3 regions of the Fictibacillus sp. 5RED26 genome follow, and region 1 is predicted to be linked to each of the others. Evidence: riboswitches for the same ligand, from Rfam matches in the RefSeq annotation. Region 1 holds a riboswitch; each other region holds the start of a gene.
The links. A riboswitch is a leader RNA that binds a small molecule or an ion and turns the genes downstream of it on or off. The one in region 1 is predicted to bind cobalamin.
Positions count from the first base shown of each region.

Region 2: another riboswitch for cobalamin. It lies ahead of IHV10_RS19270 (ribonucleoside-diphosphate reductase subunit alpha); the one in region 1 lies ahead of IHV10_RS14070 (DUF4430 domain-containing protein).
Region 3: another riboswitch for cobalamin. It lies ahead of IHV10_RS17295 (acyl-CoA thioesterase); the one in region 1 lies ahead of IHV10_RS14070 (DUF4430 domain-containing protein).

Region 1 covers NZ_JACZDU010000003.1:251,367-261,324, reverse strand. The annotation lists gene IHV10_RS14100 (pseudouridine synthase) at 68-814, shown strand; gene resA (thiol-disulfide oxidoreductase ResA) at 869-1,393, shown strand; gene resB (cytochrome c biogenesis protein ResB) at 1,406-3,010, shown strand; gene ccsB (c-type cytochrome biogenesis protein CcsB) at 3,036-4,220, shown strand; gene IHV10_RS14080 (response regulator transcription factor) at 4,582-5,298, shown strand; gene IHV10_RS14075 (ATP-binding protein) at 5,295-7,094, shown strand; cobalamin riboswitch at 7,207-7,390, shown strand; gene IHV10_RS14070 (DUF4430 domain-containing protein) at 7,550-7,951, shown strand; gene IHV10_RS14065 (ECF transporter S component) at 7,944-8,474, shown strand; gene IHV10_RS14060 (hypothetical protein) at 8,576-8,806, opposite strand; gene IHV10_RS14055 (histidinol-phosphatase) at 9,188-9,958, shown strand, end outside.
Region 2 covers NZ_JACZDU010000007.1:61,083-71,040, reverse strand. The annotation lists gene IHV10_RS19275 (3-hydroxybutyrate dehydrogenase) at 1-754, shown strand, start outside; cobalamin riboswitch at 812-1,013, shown strand; gene IHV10_RS19270 (ribonucleoside-diphosphate reductase subunit alpha) at 1,145-3,370, shown strand; gene IHV10_RS19265 (ribonucleotide-diphosphate reductase subunit beta) at 3,360-4,412, shown strand; gene comER (late competence protein ComER) at 4,472-5,308, opposite strand; gene IHV10_RS19255 (helix-hairpin-helix domain-containing protein) at 5,402-6,037, shown strand; gene IHV10_RS19250 (ComE operon protein 2) at 6,107-6,568, shown strand; gene IHV10_RS19245 (DNA internalization-related competence protein ComEC/Rec2) at 6,565-8,853, shown strand; gene IHV10_RS19240 (YqzM family protein) at 8,891-9,022, opposite strand; gene holA (DNA polymerase III subunit delta) at 9,309-9,958, shown strand, end outside.
Region 3 covers NZ_JACZDU010000005.1:90,836-100,793, forward strand. The annotation lists gene IHV10_RS17280 (GH1 family beta-glucosidase) at 1-1,311, shown strand, start outside; gene IHV10_RS17285 (hypothetical protein) at 1,426-1,638, shown strand; gene IHV10_RS17290 (MGDG synthase family glycosyltransferase) at 2,020-3,147, opposite strand; cobalamin riboswitch at 3,274-3,453, shown strand; gene IHV10_RS17295 (acyl-CoA thioesterase) at 3,614-4,093, shown strand; gene IHV10_RS17300 (YbaN family protein) at 4,418-4,783, shown strand; gene IHV10_RS17305 (peroxiredoxin) at 4,831-5,508, opposite strand; gene IHV10_RS17310 (ferritin-like domain-containing protein) at 5,521-6,282, opposite strand; gene IHV10_RS17315 (spermidine synthase) at 6,426-7,406, shown strand; gene IHV10_RS17320 (LytTR family DNA-binding domain-containing protein) at 7,637-8,074, shown strand; gene IHV10_RS17325 (hypothetical protein) at 8,093-8,536, shown strand; gene IHV10_RS17330 (alpha/beta fold hydrolase) at 8,722-9,531, shown strand; gene IHV10_RS17335 (YciI family protein) at 9,640-9,958, shown strand, end outside.

The DNA of each region.
Region 1 (9,958 bases):
CTTTTTTACGTTTACTGAGGTTGAGAATTACGAATAATGAAGGTATGATGAGACATGAGGTGAAATCATGGAACGATTGCAAAAAGTAATTGCCCAAAGCGGCGTAACTTCCAGAAGAAAAGCGGAAGAGTTAATTCGTGAAGGCAAAGTGAAAGTGAACGGAAATGTAGTGACCGAACTCGGCACAAAAGTAGGTACAAAAGATAAGATTGAAGTGAATGAGATTCAAATTCAACGGGAACAACCCGTTTATTTTTTGATGTATAAACCTTCTGGTGTGATTACGGCGGTTTCTGATGATAAGGGAAGAAAAGTAGTAGCTGATTATTTTAGAGATATTATCGAACAGCGTGTATTCCCTGTTGGAAGATTGGATTATGATACGACAGGCGCGATCATCATGACGAACGATGGTGAGTTTGCGAACGTACTTATGCATCCACGCTATCAGCTTGATAAAGTGTACATTGCGAAAGTAAAAGGAATACCTTCAAGAGAGAGAATCAAGCAACTCGAACGAGGAATTCGCTTAGAGGACGGAATGACTGCTCCTGCGAAAGTGAAAGTAACATCGATCGATAAGAAAAAGGGAACTGCTATCATCGAGCTTACGATTCATGAAGGAAAGAACCGTCAAGTCAAGCGTATGTTAGAAGCGATCGGATCACCTGTCATGAAATTAAAGCGTGAAAGATACGGCTATTTAGATCTTAAAGGCCTGAATCCTGGTGAGTTCAGAGAACTTACTCCACATGAAATCAAACAGCTAAGAAATCTGGCTGTCACACAAACGTCAAAAAAAAGCCGTAGATAGGCTTTTTTTTCAAGTTATAGTAAAATGGAAGCGGCTTAAAGGAGCGGATGGATGTTGAAAAAAAATAGGTTGTGGTTTCGCTCTGCTCTGCTTGCCATTTTAGTTGTTGCGGTCGGTTACACGATCTACAACAGTATGAATGAAGAGTCAGGTACATACATAAGTAAAGGCGATACGGCTCCAAATTTTGTACTAACCGATCTGAATGGCAAACAAGTAGAGTTAGAAGATTACCGTGGTAAAGGTGTTTTCTTGAATTTCTGGGGAACGTGGTGTAAACCGTGTGAACGAGAGATGCCTTATATGCAACGGCAGTATGAAAAATACAAAGAACAAGGTGTAGAAATATTGGCAGTAAACGTCAGTGAAACGAACGTATCCGTTAAAAATTTTGTTGATCGATATCGTATGAGCTTTCCTGTTCCGATGGACAAGCAAAGAGAAGTAACTAAAGCATTCGGTATAGGACCGATTCCGACTACCATTTTGATTGATAAGAACGGAAAAGTAGTTGAACGGACAAGTGAATCATTATCAGAGAAAAAAATTATTTCCTTTATGGAAAAAATAAAGCCGTAACGGGGTGAAATGATGCAAACGATAACATGTGAATGCGGCCACTCTAACCCATACGGAACAAGTCTTTGTCAAGCCTGCGGTAAACCGTTGAAGCAAGATGTTGAAGTACTATCAAGCATGAGGTATGAAGGAAGTGCTAGACGATCTCAAACCTATAAACAAACGTTTGTGGATAAGATTTGGAACTTCTTTTCGTCTGTTAAAGTCGGAGTTTGGCTTATTGTTATTATTTTAGTAGCAGCGGCAATCGGAACCATTTTTCCGCAGGAAACGTTCATACCTCCCAATGTTGATCCTGCCACTCATTATGAAAGCGAATACGGAACGTTTGGACTTATCTATTATTTGTTAGGGTTTCATAACCTTTATGGATCATGGTGGTTCATTCTTCTTCTAGGAATGCTAGGTCTATCCATCATTATTGCCAGTCTTGATCGTGGTATACCGCTCTATAAAGCATTAAAGACACAAAGAGTCACGCGACATGATCAATTCATGAAGAATCAGCGTTTGTTCTCAAAAAGCAATGATGTCGAACTTGATGAGATCAAGTACACGTTAGAATCTTTGCGTTATAAAGTTCGAGAAGAGGATGGTAACCTTTTTGCGGAAAAGGGACGGTTTTCGAGATGGGGCGCATATGTAAACCATGTTGGACTGATTATCTTTTTAACAGGTGCGATGCTTCGATTCTTTCCAGGTATGTATGTTGACGATATATTATGGGTTCGAGAAGGGGAGAAAGCTTCTATCCCTGGCACTTCAACCGAAGATGGGCAATATTATCTGGAGAACAATGATTTCATTCTTGAGATGTATGATAAGGAAGAAAAGAAGTTTAATAGTGCGCTAAGCTCGGTTGATGGAGAAGTCGCAAAAAACTATCAAAGTAACGTAACTCTCTATAAAACAAAAGAGAACCATACGATCGGAGCACAGCCAGAGCTTGTAAAAGTTAAGAATGGTGAAATCCGAGTGAATGAACCGTTTAAGTTCGACTCGTTTGCTCTTTATCAAACGGATTTTAAGCTTAACGAGTTTTACAAGATGAGTTTCGAACTTGAAGAAAAAGCAACAGGTAATAAGTTTGGTAAGTTAACAGTAGATCTTCACGACCCTAAAAAAGAGTATGACCTTGGGAAAGGCTATAAAGTTAAGATTGAAGAATACTTTCCAAACTTCGTATTAAACGACCAGAACCAGCCATCAACCGTTAATAATTTGCCTGATAATCCAGCGTTTGTTTTCTCCATGTATTCTCCAAAAACACCTGACGGAGAAAAAGCGTTTGTTGGGATTCAGAAAAACATAGATTCTGGTGAGAACCAGTTTAAAATGTCATTCGCTGGTATAGAAACGAAAGATTTAACGGCGCTTACAGTCCGAAAAGACCATACACTTTGGATTATCGCGCTTGGTGGAATCATCTTTATGATAGGTGTTACACAAGGTTTATATTGGAACTATAGAAGAATTTGGATCAAACAAAATGCAGGTGAGGTATGGGCTGCCGCTCATACGAATAAGAACTGGTATGGCTTGAAAAAAGATGTGGAATTTCTGTCTGATAAGACCAATCTCACACCTTTAGAAGAAAAAGAAACAGCTTCAAAGTAATGCTGTTCAAGCGGGAGGGTTAATGATGGCTGAAATCAGCAGTACACTTTTATATAGTGCATTTATTATTTACTTGTTCTCTACTCTATTCTTTGCAATGTCTATTTCAGATAAAAAAGGAAAAGATGCTGTTCATACAAAAAAGTGGGGAAAAATAGGGTTCATAAGTTCATGTGTAGGTTTTGCAGCTCAACTAGGCTATTTTATTACAAGGTGGATGGCAAGTGGACATGCCCCTGTAAGTAACTTGTTTGAGTTCACTACCTTTTTTGGCATGATGATGGTACTTGCATTCATTATTCTATACATCATCTATCGAACGAACGGTCTAGGCGTTTTCGCGATGCCTATAGCTGTTCTTGTTATCGCGTATGCCAGTATGTTTCCAAGAGATATCTCTCCGCTTATTCCTGCCCTTCAAAGTGACTGGCTGAAGATCCATGTTACAACAGCGGCACTCGGAGAGGGAATCCTTGCGATTTCTTTCGTATCAGGACTCATTTATTTAATCCGTACAGTTGATCAGACCGTCTCGTCTAAAAAGACTTTATGGTTAGAGATCATTCTTTACAGTTTGATTGCGGTTGTTGGATTCATCTTTGTTTCGATCGGTTTTAAAGGTGCTGGATATGAAACGACATTTGAAATGATGGATGATAACAATCAGGCAGTTAAAGTCGTCTATGATATGCCTGCCATTGCAGGTCCAAGTAACGGAGAGCAACTGGACGATTCGTTTGGACCACTATTCTCAACGCCATCTTGGATGAACGGTGTTGATGCTTCTGTTAAGTTGAATACGTTCATTTGGTCTCTCTTAGCAGGGGGAATCCTTTATGGCTTACTTCGTCTGATTTTAAGAAAAAGAATAGCAGCAGCTCTTCAGACAAAAGTTAAGATGAAACCAGATCTTCTGGATGAGATCAGCTACCGAGCAGTTGCGATCGGCTTTCCCATCTTTACACTCGGAGCACTAATCTTTGCTATGATATGGGCTCAGCAAGCTTGGTCGAGATTCTGGGGATGGGATCCAAAAGAAGTTTGGGCTCTTATCACGTTCTTGTTCTATGCCGCTTTTCTTCATTTACGACTATCAAGGGGTTGGCACGGAGAAAAGTCTGCATGGCTTTGTGTGTTAGGATTCTGGATCATTACATTTAACTTGATCGCGGTAAACCTTGTTCTTGTAGGATTGCATTCATACGCATAATGATTTTAAAGTCTCTCTTTCATTAGAGAGACTTTTTTTAAAAGCGCTCTTGTCTAAACGGTTGTATTTTTAAAATCCTTGTCTTCTTAGACAGTTGATTGGAGTGGAAGGTGCGAGACTCCTGCGGGATAGGCGGGCAGGTGAGACACTTAAGAGTGAAACGAACGAATGTGGCTCACCGCCTGCCCCGCGGAAAGCGAGCACCTGAAACGGAAATCAACTACTTTTAAGAAACAACTTTGATACATACTTAAAAGAAAATAGATAGACAGCATGTCCGGTTTGTTTAGTGTACTTGGTTTCATGTATGATAGAGACAGGAAAAAATCTTGTTTAACTGATTTTATGTGGAGGATTGAATATGGATACAGAAGCTAAAATTCTAGTTGTTGATGATGAAGAAAGAATTCGAAAACTATTAACGATGTATCTAGAGCGAGAGAACTACGAAGTTCATGAAGCCGAAAACGGTGAGGATGCGCTACAGATGGCAGTATCCATCAATTTTGATCTCATATTGCTCGACCTTATGCTTCCTGGTATGGATGGCATTGAGGTTTGTGAAAAGTTAAGAGAAAAGAAAGCGACTCCTGTAATCATGTTGACAGCTAAAGGAGAAGAGCTTAATCGCATAGAAGGATTCGAAGCAGGTACGGACGATTACATCGCGAAGCCGTTCAGTCCAAGAGAAGTCATCCTGCGTGTAAAAGCACTGTTGAGAAGGTCGTCACCGACGAAGTTTCTTCAAACCGAAACGGTTGCAAAGAACGTTGTTGTGTTTAAGCACCTTACGATCGATCACGATGCTCACCGTGTAACAGCTGGCGGAAAAGAGGTCAACTTAACTCCGAAAGAATATGAGTTGTTGTACTACTTAGCGAAGACTCCAGATAAAGTCTATGCGCGCGAACAATTGCTAAAAGATGTTTGGAACTATGAATTCTTTGGTGATCTTAGAACAGTTGACACACATGTGAAAAGACTTAGAGAAAAGCTTAACAAAGTCTCACCGGATGCAGCATCCATGATCGCGACCGTTTGGGGAGTAGGATATAAATTTGAGGTTGGGAATGAATGATCTGGAGAAGTGTAGTTGGTAAACTTTGGATAACGATACTTTTATTAGTCTCGGTCGTTTTAACCCTGCTCACCATTCTTCTTACGCAGTTTTTTGAATCGTTTTACGATGATCAAGCCAAAGAACAATTAACGAAGATGGCTGATCGAGTGATGTTGATTATGGAAAGCGATGAGAACAAGGAAGAAGCAATACGCATCACAAGTGAAATGGCTGAAGCATATTCCATGTCTATCATGATCATAGACGAAAATCAGGAATCCTTTATGTCTAAGAATTCTTACGATGATGCACCTTATATCCCAGTTTCTGTTTTCAAAGAGAATGATCAGTTATCTACTGTCGCAGAGAGTGAAAAAAAGATCTACGTAAACGGAGATTTTCCCGTTCTGAATAAAAATGATGAGACGATGCAAACGATGATCATCTACGGTGAACCTTATGGATCGGGAGAAAATGCAGGAGCCGTTTACGTCTATCAATCCATCGAGAATGTGGAAAAAACAACGAACCATACAAAGTATCTCATCTTTTTAGCAGCGGGGATCGCGATCATCTTAACTACGATCTTTGCGTTTTTCTTATCTACTCGAATTACGGCACCACTAAGAAGGATGAGAGAAGCAGCGACGTCTGTAGCAAAAGGTGAGTTTGATATGAAAGTGCCGATTTTAACGCATGATGAGATCGGCGAACTTGGCATGACGTTTAACCGTATGGGCAGACAGTTAAAAAACAATATCACAGCATTGAATCAAGAAAAAGAACAGTTAACAAGTGTTTTAAGTTCGATGGCTGATGGTGTGATCACCTTTGATAGAAAAATGAACATACTGGTTACGAATCCTCCTGCTGATCGATTCCTACAGGCATTTTATTACGAATCAGGCATGAAGACAGAGGTCAACGGAAACGTTCCTGAGACGGTCAAACAGCTCTTTGGGCAAGTTGTTGCACTTGAGAGTGAACAGATGACAGAGATCGCGATACAAGGCCGCTCGTGGGTCGTCGTTATGACACCACTATATGACCAATCTATGATTCGTGGAGCAGTAGCTGTACTTCGTGATATGACAGAAGAACGACGAATGGACAAGCTTAGAGAAGACTTTGTTGCGAACGTTTCACATGAATTAAAGACGCCGATCGCTATGCTGCAAGGATATAGTGAAGCGATCGTAGATGATATTGCAGAATCTGAAGAAGAGAAGAAAGAACTAGCAGGAATCATTTTAGACGAATCGAAACGGATGGGAAGACTTGTTAACGAACTCCTCGATCTTGCAAGATTAGAAGCAGGTCACATGAAGCTTCACTACAGCTCTCTTCCGATCATTCCTTTCGCAGAAAGAATCGTTCGGAAATTTCAAGGGCCTGCTAAAGACAGAGAGATTCAATTAAATCTAGAATTTAAGAAAAATCTCAAAAGTTTGCAAGAGGAGATGGACATCGACCCAGACCGGATTGAGCAAGTCTTAACCAATTTGATCGACAATGCGATTCGTCATACTTCTCAAGGCGGGTTTGTAAATCTTATTGTAGAAGTGAGCGATCAGAACGTGAAGTTTTTCGTTAAAGATAATGGAACGGGTATAAAAGAAGAAGATCTGCCATTTGTTTTCGAACGCTTTTATAAAGGGGACAAAGCAAGAACAAGAGGGAAATCAGGTGGAACGGGTCTTGGGCTTGCCATAGCAAGAAACATCGTAGAAGCACATGGTGGTCAGATCAGCGTTCACAGCAAGAATAATGAAGGCACGACATTTTCTTTCGTTATTCCTCGAACGTTGAAATAAATTAGCAATACGTCCCGATTAATCTTGTTTCATAAGGAACAATAGCAGTTTTAAAAAAGGATTTCACAAATTTCTCCAATATGTTTATAATAGGAATTGTGATTTCATAAAATTTCATACGTGTTAAACAGGTGCAGTCCTTTGTTGGACGAGCTTAATAGGGAAAACGGTTAGATTCCGTTGCGGTCCCGCCACTGTAATTGTGAGAATCCTATAATATCGCCACTGTGAAAACGGGAAGGTGTTAGGAGACGATGATCAAGAGCCAGGAGACCTGCCTGTTTGTTACATGACATGACCTACGAGGATAGGGGGGTGTTTAACAGTACCGGGGCCGGTTGCTGTTTTCTGCCTGTATACTATTAATCTCCTTCGTAGCCGAAGGGGATTTTTTTAGTTGCGTGAAGTAAATTTAGTATCAAACAAAGTGTTTTTATAACAGAAAGAGGTTAATCATGAAGAAATTACTTTTAGTATTAGCAACAATGATGATGATGTTGGTGGGCTGTGGAACGACTGAAACGAAAGAAAAAGCGGATCAGCCGAAACAAGAAGAAACGAAAAAAGAACAAGTAACGGTTCAGATCACAAAGGATAACGGAAAAGAAAAGGTTACAGAAAAGAAAATAGAGATTGCAAAAGATGCGACGATCATGGACGTGATGCAAGATAACTTTGAGATTGAAACTCAGTACGATGGAGCATTTATAAGCAGTATTGAAGGTGTGGCCGGAAGCGAACAGGACAAAACATCTTGGTTCTTTTCTGTAAACGGTGAAGAAGCGATGAAGGGTGCTAAGGATATTACGTTAAAACCTGGCGATGTCGTAGAATTTGATCTTCACAAATATGAATAAGCTGACAGTCAAACGAATTACGATCATTGCCTTACTTGCTGCTATATTAACAGTAGGCAGAATCACCTTCTCAATGATACCCAATGTTCAGCCGAATACGACGATACTCATTCTTGCTTCATTCGTACTCGGTCCTGTGCAAGGGTTGTTACTTGCTATATTAAGCACGATAACAACAAATCTTTTTCTAGGGCATGGTCTGTGGACGTTCGGTCAGATGTTTGCCTGGGGATTGATAGCCGTTATGAGCGCATATTTAGGCAAATACAGACATAACATACCTTGGCTGTTGCTCCCGATCTATGCAGGATTCTGTGGCTTTTTGTTTGGTTTCATCATGTCTGTTCTCTTTGGTGGAATCATCATGCAGAAATTCTGGCCGTATTACTTGGCGAGCCTCCCATTTGATCTAAATCATGCGATTGGTAACGTGGTGTTCTTCATCGTACTTTACAAACCACTTCTCTATGTGATGGAAAATTATATTAATAAAGATGGAAGTCAAAAAGCTGCCTTTGAATAGGGAGCTTTTTTAGCTCTCTTAAAGTTTAATGTTGAAAAAAAAACAGAACTTCGTATCATTTGGAAGTTCTGTTTCGTGATATTCTGTATAGAAGCTAACAATTACCCAAAGTTATGATGAAAACACCAAACAATAAGAAGTATACTCACTATTCCCCAAGCTGTGGCACTTACGATCCACCAAATGATGGATTTAGCTTTTGCTGAAGTTTCCTCGTTTTCCATTTTTCCTGTAATAAACGCGAGTTTACTTTCCATATCTTTTTTCATAGAAGTAAGAACAACAAATCCAATTGTTATAAAACCAATCGTGATCAAGAGTAGTATGTCCATATGCTCTACATCCCTTTTGTAGTTATTTTCTTTATCAAACTTCTTTATTCGAGTTCATTATCCTGCCTCATTAGATAAGAATGATGTATATAGAGTAGATTTAGTAAGTTCCCAAAGCGAAAACTCAACAACGAACTTTAGTTGAGCCTTTTCTTTAAAAACCGGTTCAAAAAGTTGAAAAGCTGAATAGGATGATAAAGTTGATTTTACTTTTACCTAGGAGGACAAAATGCGAGACTATCTGAACCGTTTTTTTGCTGTGATTTTTTTAATGATGTGCTTAAGCGTCTTATTTATCGGAGGGAAGTTGGGAGCATAAACACTTGAACGAACAAGGATTTCATGGTACATATGGTAAAACGTTTTAAAAAGGAGATTAATATGCTAACAGATTACCATTCTCATCTCGAAAAAGGGACATTGACGATCGATTATCTAAAACAATTTGTAGACACCGCAAAAGAGAAGGGAATACAAGAGTTTGGGATTTCTGAACACGCTTATCACTTTTATGAAACAAAAAACATCGTATCAAAACCATGGATGGAAGAAAGACGTTATTACAAGATGGACGATTATGTAAATCTGTTTAAGCGTGCAGATCATTTAGGAATGGACGTCCGCATGTCGATTGAAATGGATTATACGCCGGGACGGCATGCTGAGATGGAGGCATTTATAAAATCCTATCCATTCGATTACGTGGTCGGATCTGTGCATTGGGTCGATGATTTTGGGATAGACCTTGCAGAATACCGAAAAGAATGGGACCGTCGTGATCTTTATGAAACGTATCGTTCGTATTATGATCAAATTGTAACACTTGCAGAATCAAACCTATTTGACATTGTTGGACATATCGATCTAGTCAAGATCTTTAAATATGTTCCGACTGATCAAGAATTTCTTTTAGAACAGTATGAGCGCATTACAGATGCGTTAAAAGACTCAAAAACATGTGTAGAGATCTCATCTGCAGGTCTAAGAAAACCTGTAGGACGAATCTATCCAGAACCTGAACTTCTGTCTCTTTGCTATAAAAAGGGGATACCGATCGTACTCTCTTCAGATGCTCATGAACCGCACCAAGTTGGAGAGAATTATGAGGCGACTATAAAGCTTGCAAAAGAGATCGGTTACAAAAAGCTGATG
Region 2 (9,958 bases), on a different contig from region 1:
TATTACAGGAGCAGCCAGTGGAATCGGTTTGCAGTTAGCAAAGGCTTTTGCTGAACAAGGAGCAAAAGTCGTGATCAGTGATTTGAATGATGAGAAAGCAAAGGAATCTGCACAACTGTTGGCTCAAGATGGTCTTGAAGCAATCGGACTTGGCTGTAATGTGACCACGGAGGAAGATATAACAAAAGCGTTGGACGAAACACTGAAACAATTCGGACGCATCGATGTGCTCATCAACAATGCAGGATTGCAGTATGTATCTCCACTTGAAGAATTCCCGACTGAGAAATTCCAGCAATTGATCAGTGTCATGCTTACCGCTCCATTTATAGCAACTAAACATGTGTTTCCAATCATGAAGAAACAACGGTTCGGACGCATCATCAACATGGCGTCCATAAATGGGCTTGTAGGTTTTGCGGGGAAATCTGCTTACAACAGTGCGAAGCATGGAGTTATTGGTTTAACAAAGGTGGCTGCCTTAGAAGGTGCATCACATGGAATAACGGTAAATGCGGTTTGTCCTGGATATGTTGACACACCTCTTGTAAGAGGGCAATTAGAAGATCTGGCGAAAACGAGAAACGTAGAGTTAGAAAAAGTTTTGGAAGAAGTAATCTATCCTCTTGTTCCACAAAAAAGATTGTTAGATGTTCAGGAAATTGCAGATTACGCACTCTTTCTTTCAAGTGAGAATGCGAAAGGTGTTACAGGGCAAGCGATTGTGATCGACGGAGGATATGTCGCACAATAAACGATAGATAATTTATTGACATTCACTATATTTAGTGTCAAAGTATATAGTACAAACCTATATATGGAGAATTCAGGTGCCGGAATATCCGGCTGAAAAGGGAATTCGGTGCAATGCCGAAGCTGTCCCCGCAACTGTAATTGTGGACGAAATGGAATAGCCACTGTACGGATCAGTTATTTATAATGACTGCTGTATGGGAAGGCCCAAAGTAGGAAGAAGCAAAAGCCAGTAGACCTGCCTGAAGACTCCTATTTTCTTTTCCTCGGGGATTGGGAGAAAGAACAGCGGCTGTTTTATGCGGATGATTGTCCGTCGAAATACACGTCATTCTTTCACCCTCTTCCTGATGGAAGAGGGTTTTTATTATGACTAGGGAGTGTATTTAATATGAAAATGACAACTGAAAACTCTTTACTCGGGGAGTGGTTAAGGAGTTGTGTCGAAAATTTTCCGAACATACAAGCTGAAACTTTTCTAAAAAATGCTGAGAAAATGGAAACTCATACAGGAGTGTCAAGTTCACTTTACAGACAGTTAATCATGGAAGCTTTAAATGGATTAAATGCAGAAGAGCCACAGTGGACATTTGTGGCATCGCAAATCTATTTAAAGCAATTATATGAAGAAGTCATGATCAATCGTGCTGAAGCAGAAAAACGTCCATATACGAACCTTTATGGCTTGATCTCTAAGTTAGTAAGTTTGAATATCTATGATGATACCATTCTATCTGCGTACTCTAAGGAAGAGTTGGAGAATGCTGAAAACATGATAGACCCTACGAGAGATAAGCTATTTACATACATCGGGCTCAAAACGCTTGCTGATCGATATTTGGCAAAAGGGTTCAATCACGAAATTTATGAATTGCCACAAGAACGCTGGATGCTGATCGCTTTGTTTTTAATGAGAGACGAGAATCCAACGAATAGACTTCAATTAGTCGAAGAAGCATACTGGGCGCTCTCGAACCTTTATATGACGGTTGCCACTCCGACTTTAGCGAATGCAGGCAAGAGTTATGGGCAGCTTAGTTCTTGTTTTATTGATACGATCGACGATAGTTTAAGAGGGATCTTTGATTCTAATACAGATGCTGCAACTGTTTCGAAAGGTGGCGGCGGACTTGGTATCTATCTCGGTAAGATTAGAGCAAGAGGTTCTGACATAAGAGGATTCAAAGGAAACTCATCAGGTGTAATACCATGGATGAAGCAGTTAAATAACACGGCCGTTTCTGTAGATCAGCTTGGACAGAGACAAGGTGCGATTGCAGTCTACCTGGATATTTGGCATAAAGACATCTTGGAGTTTTTAGATGCAAAGTTAAACAATGGTGATGAACGAATGAGAACGCATGACCTTTTTACAGGTGTGTGTCTGCCAGATCTTTTCATGGAGCGCGTGGAAAAACGAGAGGATTGGTATCTGTTCGATCCTCATGAGGTAAGAAAAATCAAAGGCTATTCGTTAGAAGATTTCTATGATGAAACGGTTGGGTCAGGAAGCTTTAGAGAAAAATATACCGATTGTGTAGAGGATGAGAGACTTTCAAAAAAATCCATTCCTGCTATTGAGATCATGAAACGGATCATGAAGTCGCAACTTGAAACCGGAACACCGTTCATGTTCTATCGAGATACTGTAAACCGCTTAAATCCGAATTCTCACAAAGGGATGGTCTATGCATCTAATCTGTGTACAGAGATTATGCAAAACATGTCTGCAACGGTTGTCACTTCAGAGGAGGCAGAGGATGGAGAAATTGTCATCAGAAAAACGCCAGGAGACTTTGTCGTCTGTAATCTGTCATCTCTTTCTCTTGCTAAAGTGATCAATGATCAAGTGTTAAAGAGAGTCATTGATATTCAAATCCGAATGCTAGATAACGTTATTGATCTAAATCGCATAGATGTACCTCAAGCAGAACTTACAAATAAGAAATATCGTGCGGTCGGTGTAGGTACGTTTGGATGGCACCACCTTTTAGCAAAAGAGGGAATCAAGTGGGAAAGTGAAGAAGCTGTTTCGTACGCTGATAACCTTTATGAAATTATTAATTTTCATGTAATCAACGCTAGTTGTGAGCTTGCGAGAGAAAAGGGGAGATATCCGGCATTTTCAGGTTCAGATTGGGAGACAGGAAACTACTTTTCGAAGCGTAACTATTCCTCTGAAGAATGGAGTAGTCTAAAAAAACGAGTTAATATGCACGGCTTAAGGAATGGATACCTCATTGCGGTTGCACCGAATTCATCAACGTCGATCATCGCAAATTCGACATCGAGTGTAGATCCTATATTTAAAAAATTCTATTCAGAAGAAAAAAAGAATTACAAAATACCTGTAACCGCTCCTGACTTGAATGCAGACACAACTTGGTTTTATAAATCTGCGTTCTTAATCGATCAAACATGGAGTATTGAACAGAACGCAGCTAGGCAGAGACACGTGGATCAGTCCATTTCGTTTAATCTTTATGTCAATCACAATATAAAGGCAAAGGATCTGTTACACTTGCATATGCTCAGCTTTAAAAAAGGATTGAAGACTACGTATTATACCCGATCTACGTCGATTGAGTTAGAAGGATGTGAAAGCTGTGAAAGTTAAAGAGGTAGAACTACTCAAAGAGAGAAAAATCTATGATGTGGAAGCTCCTAATCGATCTACAGGTATCATAAATGGTAAGAGTTCTAATATTCTAAACTGGGACGATGTGAGATATAAATGGGCTTACCCTTTATATAAGAACATGTTAGCCAATTTTTGGACACCGTTTGAAATAAATATGTCGAGTGACAGCAAACAATATGTTAGCTTGAGCGAAAAAGAACAAGATACATTTAATAAAATCATAGGGTTATTGGCATTCTTAGATAGTGTTCAAACGGATTATTCAAGCAAAGTAGCAGCCTACTTAACAGATTCAAGTCTTGCTGCACTCATGGCCACGCTATCGTTTCAAGAAGTCGTTCATAATCAGTCATATTCATATGTGTTGTCCTCTTTAGTACCGAAGTCCAAGCAGGATGAGATATTTGAATACTGGAAAACAGATGCTGTGCTAAGAGAGAGGAATGATTTCATTGTTGAAGGCTATGAGGAGTTCCTTCATAATCCTACGCCTCAATCCTTTTTGAAATCTATTATTTACGACGTGATTCTTGAAGGATTAAATTTTTATTCTGGTTTTAGCTTCTTCTATAATTTGGCCAGAAATCAAAAGATGGTCTCGACTTCAACGATGATCAACTATATTAATAGGGATGAGCAGCTGCATGTTTATCTGTTTACGCAAATTTTTAAAGCCGTAATAGAAGAAGATCCGCATTTAAGAGATGAAGAGCTGGAGATGTTTGCGAAAAACACGTTTCAGCGAGCGGCGGAGCTCGAGATCAAATGGAGTAAGTATATAATAGGAAATTCATTTGAGGGCATCCATGAATCCGATTTAGAAGCTTATATTAAATTCATGGCGAATAAACGATTGAACGAATTAGGATTTAACAAGCTTTATCCAGAATACAATAAAAATCCACTTCCTTGGATAAAGGCTTATTCTGATGTGAATTCTGGAAAAAGTGATTTTTTTGAACAGAAATCGAGACAATATACTAAAGTTTCTGATGAAAATGGTTTCGATGAACTATAGAAAGCCGGGATCTAGGTCCCGGCTTTCTTTTTTTAGATGTTTTATAATGACGATAGAAATTACTTAAGCTCTTCTTTCACTTCAAACTGCTGACTCACTTTATCACATTCTTCATGATATTTTTCATGTGTACGTTTAATGACATGATCGAATACTTCATCGACCTCATTGCTCAGAATCTTAATGCCTTCTCCTGTAATACCGCCTTTTACGCATACCTTTTGAATGAGTGTAGGCAACGTATAAATATCTTTCTCAAGTAGTTTCCCCATTCCGATGATCATATCGCTTGCCAGTTGAGTGGCCTGAGCTTTAGTGATTTCAGTTTGATCGACTGCTGAGTTAATAAAGCATTGCAGGACATAACCGATAAACGCAGGACCGCAGCTTGCGATATCAGAAGAGATACGAGTGATATTTTCATCGATAACAAGAGGTGTAGAGATATAGCTCATTAAAGAAAGCAGCTTTTCTTTGTAATCAGCGTGGCATCTTTTTCCGAATGATACAAGTGATGATCCAGCTAGTGCCCGGTTATTGATGCTCGGAATAGCTCTTGCAATATTGCAATCTAGTAGATCTTCCAACTGTTCACAGGAAATAGGACTCGTAATAGAAACGAGCAACTGATGTTTAGAGATGGAGCTTTTATTGCTAGATAGCAACGAATAAAACTCGTGTGGCTTCACACATATGAACACAATTTCAGCAAAACGGAAAACTTCTTCAGGATTATTTCCAACCTTCATTTTTGGATAGACATTCTGCAGCCTCTCAGCTTTAGACAGAGTGCGGTTAGTGACCATGAGCCTTGATGGCGAAATGGCTGAAGATTCGATAAAAGAAGAAGCAAGAACGCTTCCCATATTTCCGGTTCCGATAATTCCAACCTTCATATCTGAACCTCCTTCCTCTACGTTCAAATTTATGCACGCAGTGTATCAAATATGTTTTTTTGCAAGTTCAAGCCTAGTTAAGAAGGTGAATTTATGGAAAAGTTAAAGCGGCATATGAACTGGATTATTGGTGGTGGTATACTGCTCATCCTTGCAATAATTGTATCTCTATTCAATTATTTTCAAAGTGAACCAAATATGCCTATAACTTCACAAACACCTATACAAATGGAACCGGAATCGCCAATTCACACTGATAAGCCTAAACGAAAGAAGGAAGATAAGATCCAAAAAGAGACTGAAATTATGGTCGATGTTCAGGGAAGTGTAAAGCGTCCAGGCGTATACGAGTTGAAAGAAGGAGACCGAGTGTTGGATGCTATACAGATGGCAGGGGGCTTTAAAGATGGAGCGGAGGTTCGTTCGGTCAATCAAGCGTTAAAAATTTCCGATGAGATGATCGTGTATGTAGCTGAGAAAGGTGAAAAGTATGAGTTGCAGCCAGCATCAAGTAATCCTGTGGAAGAAAACAGCACGCTAGTTAACATCAATTCTGCTGATGAAACGGTGCTCCAAACTCTAAATGGAGTGGGTCCTGCAAAAGCGCAAAGCATTATCTCCTATCGTGAAGAGAATGGTCCTTTTACCTCCTTAGAACAGTTATTAGAAGTAAGAGGAATAGGAGAGAAGACGATTGAACAATGGAAAGATCAAATTCGTTTTGATTAAGGGTTTTTATTGACCCATTAAAATACGAATACTACACTTAGGATATAGAAATAGAGGAGGCGTTTAGCGTTGCAGCGAATATCGTGGAACGAATATTATATGGCACAGAGCCAATTGCTTGCACTTAGAAGTACGTGCACCAGATTAGCTGTAGGAGCAACGATCGTAAGAGATAAACGGATTATCGCTGGAGGGTATAATGGCTCGATCTCAGGTGGTGTTCATTGTATTGATGAAGGCTGCTATGTAATAGATGGTCATTGTGTAAGGACCATTCATGCAGAGATGAACGCTCTACTGCAATGCGCGAAGTTTGGTGTACCGACAGAAGGTGCCGAAATGTACGTGACGCACTTTCCTTGTTTGCATTGTTGCAGATCAATCATTCAAAGCGGTATAAAAAAAATCTATTATGGTCAGGACTATAAAAATCATCCCTATAGCATTGAACAGTTTAAAGAAGCGGGAGTAATCGTTGAGAAAGTGGAGATGAACTTCTTACCTTCAACATTTCTTACTCATAAAGCATGAACCCTAGACATGCTGTCCTGAGTGCATGCTCTGCATTTTATGGGATCTGGCTTTCTCAGAACCCTTCGATAACCGGGTTAGTTGTTACGGCTTTCCTGGTTATCGTTATGGTTTTACAGATCAGAAAAAAATCAGTATACATCCTCGTTTTTCTCCCAATCTTCTTTATTTATTCTCAGTACGATAACACTAAAAGTTTCTCAAAGCTTCCAGAGGAACAAATGATATTCTCAGGCAAGGTAAAATCAATCCCAAAAATAGACGGAAACCTACTAAGTTTTGAACTTGTAACCTTTGATGAAACGATTGTTGTTCATCATAAAATTAAATCAGCAGATGAAAAGGACCAGCTCAGAAATCTACGTATAAATTTGACGTGCACTTTAAAGGGGAAACTTCAGGAACCCAGGCGGAATAGCCATTTTTATGGAATGGATTATCGTGAGTATTTGAGGAACAACAATATCTATTGGACCTTAAGAACGACTGAGTTTGATTTGGATCACTGTAAAGAAGCAGATGATCCAAGTGTTCTTGAACAAATAAATACTTGGAGAAGCAAGAGTATTAAAGAGTTAGAAAGTCATTTCTCTAAAAATACAGCAGGGTTGATGAACGCCTTACTTTTTGGTTATAGAGATGGAATAGAAGCAGAAACACTTCAGCATTATCAAGGACTAGGACTGACGCATCTATTAGCAGTCTCAGGATTCAATGTTGGAATTGTAACTTACTTCTTGTATTTATTGCTTGTTCGGCTAGGGGTGATAATAGAAGTAGCCTACACCCTAATCATTCTCTTCTTGCCGATCTACATTGTTCTAACAGGAGCTGAGAGCTCCATTATAAGAGCGGGTATGATGGGCATGATTGTAATAGTAATCATGATGTTTAGAAGAAGAGTGCACCCTGTGACCCTCTTGTCATTTGTATGTATCGGGATGCTGAGCTACGATCCTTCATCTGCTTTAGACCTTGGATTTCAACTTTCTTTTTTAATGACCTTCGTTTTGATCACTTCTGTATACGTTCTTGAAAACTCTTCAGCTATTGTATTGCTTATCATGACTTCTTTTATCTGTTCCTTATTTTCCTTTCCGATTATTCTTTATCACTTTTTTGAGTTTTCCTTATTGTCGATTCCCTTCAATGTCATATACATTCCTTTCGTATCGATGGTTTTGTTCCCTATTTCTTTTTTTATTCTGATACTTTCTCTGTCTGTACCAAAAGCTATTCTTATTGTTAAAGAGATTATAGAATACTTGTTTAATTTTTCAGTCTTGTTCATGGAAAAGGCACAATTTCTTAAGATGTCTATTGTTTTAGGAAGACCAGATCATTGGATATTTGTACTGTATTTTGTTGCGATAGTCTACTTTCTATATAAGTGGGAAATAAGTAAGCGTATCAGCATAGTGATCACTATTCCGTTTCTCTTGATCTGTTTCATTCATTGGGGACTGCCATATGTGAATCCAAAAGCAACGGTATCTTTTATTAATGTAGGACAAGGCGATAGTATTCTCATTGAGCTACCCTACAGAAAAGCAGTATATTTGATTGATACTGGCGGCTCTGTTTCCTTCGATCAAGAGGATTGGGAAAAAAGAGAGGTAGGATATGACGTTACGAAAGAGGTAGTATATCCGTTCTTAAAAGCGAGAGGTATTCGACATTTAGATGGATTGATCATTACTCATGGAGACTTGGATCATGCTGGTGGAGGAGAGTTTTTGCTCGATAATATTAAAGTTAACAATGTTTTTTTACCTCTTAAACAAACAGAAAATAACATTGAGACACTTATTCAAACCGATGCAACAAGAAACAATATAAATGTGGTAAAGCTGGCAAAAGGTATGCAGTGGGAATCGGCACACACGCTATTTTTAGTTTTACATCCTGGAGTCAAAGAAAGTACCTCAAATAATAACTCTATCGTTCTCTGGGTGAAGGTGTACGATCGTACATTTTTATTTACAGGTGATATAGAAGAAGAAGCTGAGACTGAGGTAATAAATAGTTTTCCAAGAATAAAGTCTGATGTCCTCAAGGTCGGTCATCATGGAAGTATGACATCTTCAACTGAATCTTTCTTAGACAGTGTTTCTCCTCGATATGGAATTATATCTGCAGGCGAAAATAACATGTATGGCCATCCTGCTCTAGAAGTTTTGAAGAGGTTAAGGGAAAGAGGTATTTTCATTTTTCGGACAGATCAACATGGTGATATTTCATTTGTGGTAGATAAAGCAGGGTTAAAAGTTATAACTGCACAATAAAAAAAGGACCGAAACAATTCGGTCTTTTTTTTATGTATTATGCGATTGCTTTTAGAATGACTCCGATGGCGAAGATTACCGTAAAGAATCCAAATGATACAACAAAGCCCATGCCGGAATCAATAAGGTCGTTACGCTTACTCTGTACATCTTTTTCGAAATGGTTCATGTGACAACCCTCCTAATCCATCCTTAGTATACGTTATCATTTTTAAAAAATCCATACTGAAAATGCTTTCTTTTATGTGTTTTATCTAAAACTTACCAAAGATGAGATTCGTTGTCACCAATATTTTAAAAATGCATAGGATATCCTATTAAAGCTAGCCTCGAACGATTATATCGTTTTGGTGTTAGTGTTTATCATAAATGAAGGAACAGACATATGCGCTGTTCCTTCTTTTGCTTGCAAATGCCCTTAGTTCCTCATAGGATAAGAGATAGAGGTGAAAAAGGTGCTTACAGTAGAAACGTTAAAAAAGAAGATTAAGAACAAAGAGACATCTCCGATCTATCTGATTTGGGGCACGGAAACATATTTAGCGGAAGAAGCTATACAAACCATATCAAGCCTTTTGTCTCCTGATGAAAAGGACTTTAACTTAAGTGTACATAATTTGGATGAAATCTCGGTTCAAGAAATAATGGAAGACGCAGAAACAATGCCGTTCTTGGGAGAACGTCGCGTTGTCGTTATAAAGAACGCAACATTTTTAACTGCTGCTAAAGAAAAAACAAAAATCGAACACGATTTCAAAGTTTTTGAACAATACATACAAAATCCTGCAGATTATACAACGTTAGTCATTGTAGTTCCTCACGAAAAGCTCGATGAAAGAAAGAAGATAGTAAAACAGGTAAAAGCGCAAGCCGAAGTGATTCAGGTTTCAGGGCTTAGTAATGATACCGCTGAAAAATGGCTTCAAAAAGAAGCTGTGAATTTAGAGGTCTCCATCGATGGAGAAGCGATACAACTGCTTCTATCAAGGCTAGGTACACATATGGCTGTACTAGCAAAAGAAATGGAAAAGATGGCACTCTTTGTAGGTGAGAATGGAGTTATCACAAAGAAAACCGTGGATTCATTAGTGGCTAGAACTCTTGA
Region 3 (9,958 bases), on a different contig from region 1:
GGAGCTCGTCTTGAAGGAGGCAGAACACTTTCAATCTGGGATACGTTCTGTGATACGCCTGGAAAAGTATATCAACAGCATAATGGAAGCATAGCGTGTGATCATTACTACCGATTTGAAGAAGATATTCAGCAGATTAAGAAGCTTGGCGTAGAAACGTATCGCTTCTCAGTTTCCTGGCCTCGTATTTTTCCTGAAAAGGGTGTTTTGAATGCAGAGGGAATGGACTTCTACAAGAAATTAACGCAGCGTTTACGTGAAGAAGGAATCAAACCTGCGATTACGCTTTACCACTGGGACCTCCCACTATGGGCCCATGAAGAAGGCGGATGGGTAAACCGTGAGTCAGTCGATTGGTTTATGGAGTTAGCAAAAGTTTGCTTCCAAGAGCTTGATGCAGAGGTGGATTCTTGGATTACGCATAACGAGCCGTGGTGTGCTGGTTTCTTAGGTTATCATCAAGGATTTCATGCGCCAGGACATACGAACATGGACGAAGCTGTTAAAGCGGTACACCACATGCTTCTTTCTCACGGAAAAGCTGTACAATATTTAAAGAACGAGCTTCAATCCAAAACGCCGATCGGTATTACGTTAAACCTGTCACCGATCTATGCAAAAACAGATTCTGCGAACGATCAGCTTGCAGCGAATAATGCTGACGGGTATTCCAATCGCTGGTTCTTAGATCCTGTTTTCAAAGGGCAGTACCCTGTTGATATGATGAACTTGTTCTCTAAATACGTTCATTCGTATGATTTTATTAAAGCAGGGGATATGGAAATCATCTCAACGTCTTGTGATTTCTTTGGCATCAACTATTATAGCCGAGGGATTGTTGAGTTCTCTGCAGCGAATGACTTCTTACATAGAGGGGCTCATTCTGATTATGAAAAGACCGGCATGGGATGGGACATAGCGCCAGAAGAATTTAAAGATCTGATCAGAAGATTGAGACAGGAGTATACGGATCTTCCTATCTATATTACCGAGAATGGTGCAGCCTTTGATGACGTACTAGAGAACGGACGCGTCCACGACTCTGGCCGTGTGGATTATATTGAAAAGCATCTTCAAGCGGTTTCTGATCTGAACGATGAAGGCATGAATATTGAAGGGTACTATCTATGGTCTCTCATGGATAATTTTGAGTGGAGCTTCGGATATGACAAACGATTTGGAATCATCTACCTAGATTTTGATTCTCAAGAGCGAATCTGGAAAGATAGCGCATACCGTTATGCAGAAATCGTGAAAAACAGAGGAACCAATAACAGCAACAAAGAAACAGATGCTATTTCAGTAAGCTAATTTATTTCTAAGATAATAATAACCATTGAAGTCCCTGACATAGGTTAGGGACTTTTTTGTTTTGTGTAAAATTTTCCTGAGTGGAGAAGCTAAAAACGTATAGGAGGGATAGACATGAAGGATAAGAATGAGGAACGAATCGATGAAGAAACATCGGACGGAATGAATGAGTTAGTAGAGATCATCAATGCAGAAGGTGATACGGGTGAATTGAAGGAAATCGTTGAGAGCTATGATAATAAAAAGGAACATTCCCCTTTATGCAATGATGATTTTTTCTATGCAGACCTTCGGGCCATTGCGGAAGATGGTGCTAAAGAAGATTGAAGTATTTAGAACGGGCAGAACCGCTGATGATAGCGACTCTGCCCGTTTATTTGTTTGAAGTGCGCGTGTTAAAGCATGGGTGCATTGAATGAGTTAACTTTGCTTCGCGATGTTGAGGTAGGGGGTATAGAGCTAGTGTTTACTTGTCGTGATATGTCGACTCGCCGGTTTATGGGTAAAAATCGCCGGAATATCACAAAAACACGCCGGAATAAATCAGAAATTTCTAGGATTAATTCTAAAAGTTCTCGAAATAATAGCCTTGATACCACGCCCGGTATAAATGGATTCCAGGGTTTGAGTGCCTAAATAGCACCTAGAGGCCGATTATGGTCAATTAAACAAAGCATTTTATCAGAAGCTATATCCATCAATAGCTACTTAACGTGTAATTTGAGTTAGCTGTTGTATATCTTCAACAGCATAATCAGCAATCAATGAGGAAGAGTGAGATTTATGAATGAGTTCTAAACTTTTCTGCATGTTACATAATAAAGTTTCGTTATTAAATAGCCTCTGAACATTCTCCACAATTTCGTCTGCGGTATGAACAACTATTGCAGCACCTTTTTCTTCAAAATACTTAGCATTTTCTCCTTCTTGGCCAGGAACGGGCTTATATAGAATAAGTGGCACTCTTACAGCAGCAGCTTCAGTAATGGAGATGCCACCTGGCTTGGTTACTACGCAATGTGAAATCTTTAAGACTTCATGAAGTTCGTCTACGTAACCGAATAATCGGAATGAACCTGGATGTTGTTCGGCTAGTGGTGTTAATTTCTCATACAACGTTTTATTCTTGCCACATACTACAATTACTCGCAGAGAAGGATCGTTTAAAAGACGCTGAGCTAGAACCTTAACATTTTTCAGCACACCTTGAGCACCAGCTAGGATCGTCACGACACGTTTACTTGGCGTAACTCCGTATTTAGTAAACACTTTCTCTTTATGAATTGGGCGATAAAAGTCTGAACGAATGGGAATACCGCTAACAGTAATTCTATATTCTGCCACACCATGTTTGATCAGTCCGTTTGTGACTGAATCAGATGCAACAAAATAATGATCAATCGCTGGATTGATCCAAAATGGATGAGCGAAATAATCAGTGATCACGGTATAGATGGGGATGTTAAACCGTGATTTTTTAATAAGAAATGGCGCAGCGTGAAAGGGAAAGGTTGTTATTACAAAACGGGGTTGATGTTCTTTAATCAATTCTAGAAATCTTTTTCTTCCTAAATAACGAGAGAATTGTGTAATCGTATTGGCATTCAATTTGTTTGTTCCATAATAAAACCATTTATAAAAAGAAGAGCCGTGTGAAAAGCTTTTGATAAATATGGATTGCGTAACTTGGGACATGATGGGGTGAGCTTCACCAAATAAATCAGATATGACAGGTTGAAATCCTTTACTCTTCATTTCTTCAGCGAGGACATTAGCCACTTGAACATGACCGCTGCCATAGTTAGCTGTAAGGATTAATGCTGTTGGACGTATCATTAGAAAACCTCCCCAGTCTTTTGAGATAAGAATAGCAGGAGATTTTAAACGTGATATGAAGAAGATTAAAAGGTTTTGTAAAAAGTAAAAATTGTTAGTGGTACAATAAGATAGATTCAAAATTTCATAAGATCCGATAATTATGGTGTCTGTTGCAGACTTAATAGGGAATCTGGTGTGAGGCCAGGACTGTACCCGCAACTGTAAGTGCTGACGAAATAAGCAAAACCACTGTCTATCTGACGGGAAGGGCTTAGAGTAGGCTGATGCACGAGTCAGGAGACCTGCCATCTTTATAGCGTTGATCTTCTTCGGGAGTTGGGAAGATAGGACGAGGGATATTTAATAGATCATTCTTTCTGTTATGTATTCTTACGTACCCGTCTTTCGTGATGGGTATTTTTCTTTGTTCACTAACTCCCTCAAAATAAGGGGAGCTTTCAAGCTTCAGAAAAGAGGGTATGGTATGGAACAGCAGTTATCAGCAAACATCTCAAGAACGATTCAAACAAAGTTGGTATTGCCGCCTGACACGAATCACATGGGAACGATATTCGGTGGTACCGTTTTATCGTACATTGATGAAATCGCAGCGATTGCCGCCATGAAGCACAGCAAGAAAGTGGTTGTCACCGCATCCATTGATAATGTAAACTTCTTATCGTCAGCTAAAGTGGGAGACATCCTCATATTAGAAGGTGTAGTGGTCTCAACGGGAAGAACGTCTATGGAAGTATACGTAAAAGTGGAGTGTCAAAATCTAGAGACGGGGAACAGGACGTTGAATACCACGTCAATCTTAACGATGGTGGCCATTGATCAAAACGGTAAGCCGTTTCCGGTACCGAGTGTCATTCCTGAGACAGAAGAGGAAGAAGCACTCTTTAAAGGTACTCCACTAAGGAAAGAAAGGCGTTTGTTATATAAAAATGTAAACAAAATTTAAGGTTTCTTTAAAAGTTATAGTTGTAGTTTTTTTCTTTCTTCTTTGTAAGTTGGTTGTAGCGGAAGGTTGCCTGCCTGCTACATGAGAAGCTTCTCGCAAGGCATGCGACGAGGAAGTCCACTTTCTAGCATAAACTTGTAGACGCAGGAGCAAAGAGACAACTTTGAAGCGGTCAGGTGGAGACTCCTAATGGCGCAAAGCGGCAGGAGGCTCACCGTTCGCCCCGTGGAAAGCGTGCAACCTGGAGCGGAAACCAACAACTAACAAAAGCAACAATGTATACAAATAAACCTATTTTAAAAGGAAAAGGAAGTGAGAATCCCAATGAAAATTAAAAATATCATATTTGTAGCATTGGGGTTCTTTTTCCTAGGTTTAGGCGTTATCGGTATCGTCTTGCCGTTGCTTCCTACCACACCTCTTTTATTATTGGCATCTTATTTCTTCGTAAAAGGTTCAAAAAAGTTTGAAGTGTGGTTTAAAGGAACCGACATTTATAAAAAACATCTAGATGATTTTGTTAGGAATCGTTCGCTCACTAAAAAGAAAAAGATCATGATCAGCCTGTTTTCAGATTCGATGATCTTGATTACTTTTATCCTTACAGACAGTATGATTGCAAGAGTGATTTTGATTCTTGTGGTGATGTATAAATATTACTATTTTATTGTTAAAATTAAAACGACATAGAGAATGTGTGGAGATAAAGAGAGCAGCCTAATCAAAGGCTGCTCTCTTTATCTATCATGAAGAGGCTTTGTACATAACCACCAATCGTAGCACTCGATCTCTCCTGCTTGTGCTTGTTCTGCCCGTTTTTTAGCTTCTTGTACTGTGGCAGCTGGAGGAACGATAAGACGGTCTCCAACAAGCTCGTTTTTCGGCCAGTTTGCAGGTGTTGCTGCTTTATTTCTATCTGCTGTCTGCAGCGCCTTAACCGCTCTTAGGATCTCGTTGATATTACGGCCAACATTTTCAGGATACGTAAGGATAAGACGAATCTTGCCTGTCGGATCTACGATATAAACACTCCGTACTGTTCTTGTTCCCATCGTAGGGTGTATCATTCCTAGTCTAGTAGCAATCCGGCCTAGACTATCCGCGATGATCGGAAAAGTAATCTCTACTTTTAAATTCTGCTGTATCCATTCGATCCATTTTAAGTGTGAGTATACTTGTTCTACAGATAATCCGATTAAGTAAGTGTTGAGCTTTGTAAACTCAGGCATGAGCTTTTGAAACGCAACAAACTCTGTCGTGCATACGGGTGTAAAGTCACCCGGATGGCTAAAGAGGACAAACCAATGACCTTGATAGCTTGTTGGGAGGACAAGTTCCCCAAGGGTTGTATGAACCGTCATCTCCGGAAATTGATCGCCAATAAAAGGCTTTGAAAATGTTTGTGTAGATTCCATCCCTCTCTTCTCCTATCTTCCTTGGTTTCCCATCATCTTGCTCTTTTTCAACAGCTGAGACTCTCCTGTTTTTTCCCACTCTTCTACCTGTTCAATAGCTTGTTGAGGTGTAAATCCTTGACCAACAAGAACACCAGATAAAATAAATTCCTGATAGAGATGAGTTAAGTTAATGCCTTCTTCGGTCTCTTTTAATGCTCTTTGTACTAACGGATCAATGTACGAAACCCATTGGTCTGCTAAGCTCTCCGTTTGAGGCATTCTGTGTTCTTGATGAAAAGAACGAGGAGCACTTGATGTACTGTTTAACGTGAATAAATAGTTGTACTTAGCGCTGTGCTTGATCTCATCTGTAATGATGTTAAAGAGAATATCTCGATAATACGTATTAGGAAGTCCTTGGCGAATAACGCGATATTTCTCTACGGCAGCAAGTTCGCCAAACAGAGCTTTGACAAGTCCGTCTTTATAGGTTTTCGGTTTCTGAAACTCTTCTCCGTTCATTGGTGGAACTTCTTGGCCGGTAAGATCTTTGTAGATCATTCTAAAGAGTTTATTATGCCTTTTCTCATCATCTCGAATAGATGCGATGATTAATTTTTGTTCGTTTGTGGGTGCCTCAGAAATTAAATAGTCGTAAAATAATTCATCTTCCCTTTCGCCAGCAACAGCTTCCCTGATAAGTTGCAGAGATAGTTGAAGTGCTTGCTGCTGACCATCACTTTGCTGTTGTCCGGTGTCTTGTTGCTGTTGTTGTGGGTTCATATAGCTCATAAGATAACCTCCAAAAAAATGATTGTCGCATTAGTATATGCACACGCCTAAATTTTGTTTATACACAAAGATTTAAACACCACATGTCCGATGCATGAATAAGAATGAGCATATAGCTCGTTGAAAAATAAGGAGTGTTTATAGTGGATGAACTCATGTGGCTAGCGATCGGTGCAGCCGCAGTTTTTATAATAGAAGCGGGTGGTTATTTATATTGGAGGTTTTTGGGAAGTGGCTCACTTAAACTCTATATAAATGATGGTCAGAGACCCGAAAGAGACTTCAAACTGATTCAGACGTTCAAAACGTTGACACAAAGAATTGCACTAATCGATGTCTCAGGAGAAGTATGGGTCTACAGCAATGGTGAAATCATGTTTGGCACGAAACAAGATGAAAATGAGTATGCAGAAGTGATCGTACATGTTCCGATGGCCGCAGCGAAAGAGACTAAACGCATCTTAATCATCGGTGGCGGAGGCGGAATCAGTGTGCGAGAGGTTTTGCGTTATGAGAACGTTGAGGAAATTATCGCTGTAGATGTTGATGCGGAGATGATGGATCTTGGAAAGAACTTCGATCGTTTAGTTACATTCAATGAGGGTTCTTTAAATCATCACAGAGTGAGAACGGTGATTGAAGATGGCAGACATTTTGTAGAAGAAAGCCTAGAAACTTGGGATGTGATCATTGTAGACATACCAGAACCGACTGAAAGATGTCCAAGTCTATCCCAATTGTTTTCTTTAGAATTTTATCATCAATTAAAAGAACACTTAAACCCGGGTGGTGTTGTATCCATTGCTTGTTCAACCGTCAACCTGATGCCAGAATATATGTGGAGCATCGAAAAGACGTTAAAAGAATGTGGACTTTTCACAATTCCCTTTCATAATTTCTCTAACAAGACGGGTGTGGATTGGGGTTATGTCCTCGCTTCGACATTACCGGTACAGCGAGATGACATCCGATTAAAAGTTACCGTTCCATTCTTAACAGAAGGAAGACTGAAGGATGTGTTGGAACTACCGTACTACTTGAAGAACCTTGAAAACAAAGGTGATATCCAGACGGATCAGAACACCGTCCTCTTAGATATTGTAAGAAGAGAATTGAATAATTGACATAGATAGCACTTGTGTAACTTACAAGTGTTTTTTTAATGATTAATATTATGGATTAGGAGTAACTAGCATTTCTAATAAACTGAACGGTAATTATTTTTGTTATTCATGAAGCTGAGTGTGCAACTTGGTAACGGCTTGTGACAGGTTGGTCAGAAGTGGATTTACGATGAGAAGATCATGACATATACTGGTTAAAAATAAAGTGAAACACATAAAGGGGGCGTGAGATGAAGCTAACAATACTTGAAAGTGATGATCATGAAGGCTTGGAAATCATTGTGAAATGCAAAATGTTAAATGATGAAGTTATTAAAGTTCTAACTTCGTTGAGGTCCCTTGAAAGAAAAGTATTGGGTACAAAGGATGGAAAGGTCTATCTTCTTTTACCAAATGATATTTATTATTTTGAGTCAGTTGATAAAAAGACATTTGCTTATACCGAAAAATCGGTCTATGAGGTGTCATTAAGGTTGTATCAAATTGAAGAGCTCTTCGGTGATGTGAATTTTTTTCGTGCTACAAAAGCAAGTATATTGAATCTCGATCGATTACAATCCATTTCCCCACGAATTGGAGGCAGGTTAGAAGTGAAAATGGAGAACGGAGAGAACCTATTAGTGTCCCGTCAGTATGTGCCTGTTTTAAAGGCAAAGTTAGGTTTTTAAATTAAAGGAGGCGATGATATGTTTAAAAAAGTAATGGCGTATACGGTAGCATTTAAAACAATTATGAGCTTATTCTTTTCGGCAGGAATCATCATCTATGTTGTGTTCGGCTATATGCTCGGAAAAAGGGAGATCGCCTTCGAGATGATCGTTCAAATCTTTTTTATCAGTATTCTGGTTACTGGTTTGCATTACTTATTTTGGACGGAGGACACTAAAGTAAAGTTAACAAATAGTTGGAAACTGATCATACAATATTTTATTCTCGGCTTCGTTTTAATAGGGATGTCCCAAGTATTTAACTGGTTCGAGTGGGGAAGTAAAACATTTTATATGATGTTGGTTCTGTTTCACATTCTTTATCTGGGCGGCATACTTGGGTTCACTATCTATTTTAAAGTGCTAGGATTTCAATTCAATCAGAAGATGCAGCATTATCGAAAGCAGAATCAAGTTCGCTAGTTTATAAAATTTTTTTTAAGAGTATAGTGGGGTAACAATCATAATCGCAGCGACTTCGTTGCGATTATTCTTTTTCTGTAAAAAAACAGAAAAGTATTAAAAAAGTGTGTCGATATTATCGTCTCCTCTTCGTCGTATAAGTAAATCAGCTTAAAAAACAATTGAAATGCTAAGGAGAGATTCATATGAATACTGTAATTTCAAAAGATGGAACAAAAATTGTTTATGACAAGGTAGGAAATGGACCTTCACTCATCTTAATCGGAGGCGCATTCAGTTATCGAAAGTTCCCAGGCATGGTTAAACTTGCAAAATTATTATCAGACCATTTTACAGTTTACACATACGACCGACGTGGCCGTGGTGATAGCGGTGACGCAGAACAGTATGAACCCGTACGAGAGTATGAAGATCTGGATGCAATTATCTCAAAAGCAGGAGGAACGGCATTCGTTTGGGGGTTATCATCAGGAGCTGTTCTTGCTTTACAAGCAGCTGCTCATGGAGCGAGCATTGCAAAATTAGCGCTCCACGAACCGCCATTTATCGTCAATGACAAAGATCATGTACCACCAAGGGATTTTTCAAAAAAGGTTAGTGAACTTGTTTCTGATGATCGCAGTGCCGATACGATTAAATATTTCATGACGAAGGGCATGGGGGCTCCTTCATTCGTTGTAACTATGATGCGTATGATGCCTGGTGTTTGGTCCAAGCTTATGGCGGTTGCACATACCCTTCCGTACGATGCGACATTATTAGAAGGATATATGGAGGGAAAGTCATTGCCTGAAGATTTTTGGAATAACGTTACAGTGCCAACAATTGTACTTAAAGGCACAGAAAGTCCTTTAATGCTTCGTGACGGAGCAGATGCTTTAGTAAAAGTGCTTCCTAATGCTGAATTAATAAGTAAGAAGGGGCTTGGACATACGAAACAGCTTAATGTTAAAAGTATTTCTTCTGAGCTCGTCTTATTTTTTTCTGCTGTATAAACTAGAGAAAATTACTAAAGGATTTTTTTAACAAATACCGAAACCTTTTTATAGATTTATCGTGCAGATCATTAAAATGAAGAGTTAAAAATGAGGAGGCAACTACACATGAGATTTATGATGATCGTTAAAGCGACAGCAGATTCAGAGGCTGGGGTTATGCCGAGCCAGGAATTAATAGATGCCATGCAAAAATATAACGAGGAATTAGTAAAGGCAGGTGTGCTACTTGCTGCAGACGGCTTACAACCTAGTTCAAGTGGTATACGAATTTCTTACCCGGAACGGGGCGGTCGTCCTAAAGTAATTGACGGCCCGTTTACAGAAGTAAAAGAACTAATTGCAGGCTATACGCTCATTGAAGTGAAGTCAAGAGAAGAAGCAATCCAGTGGGCTCTGCGTATGCCGGATCCACATGGGTATGGGC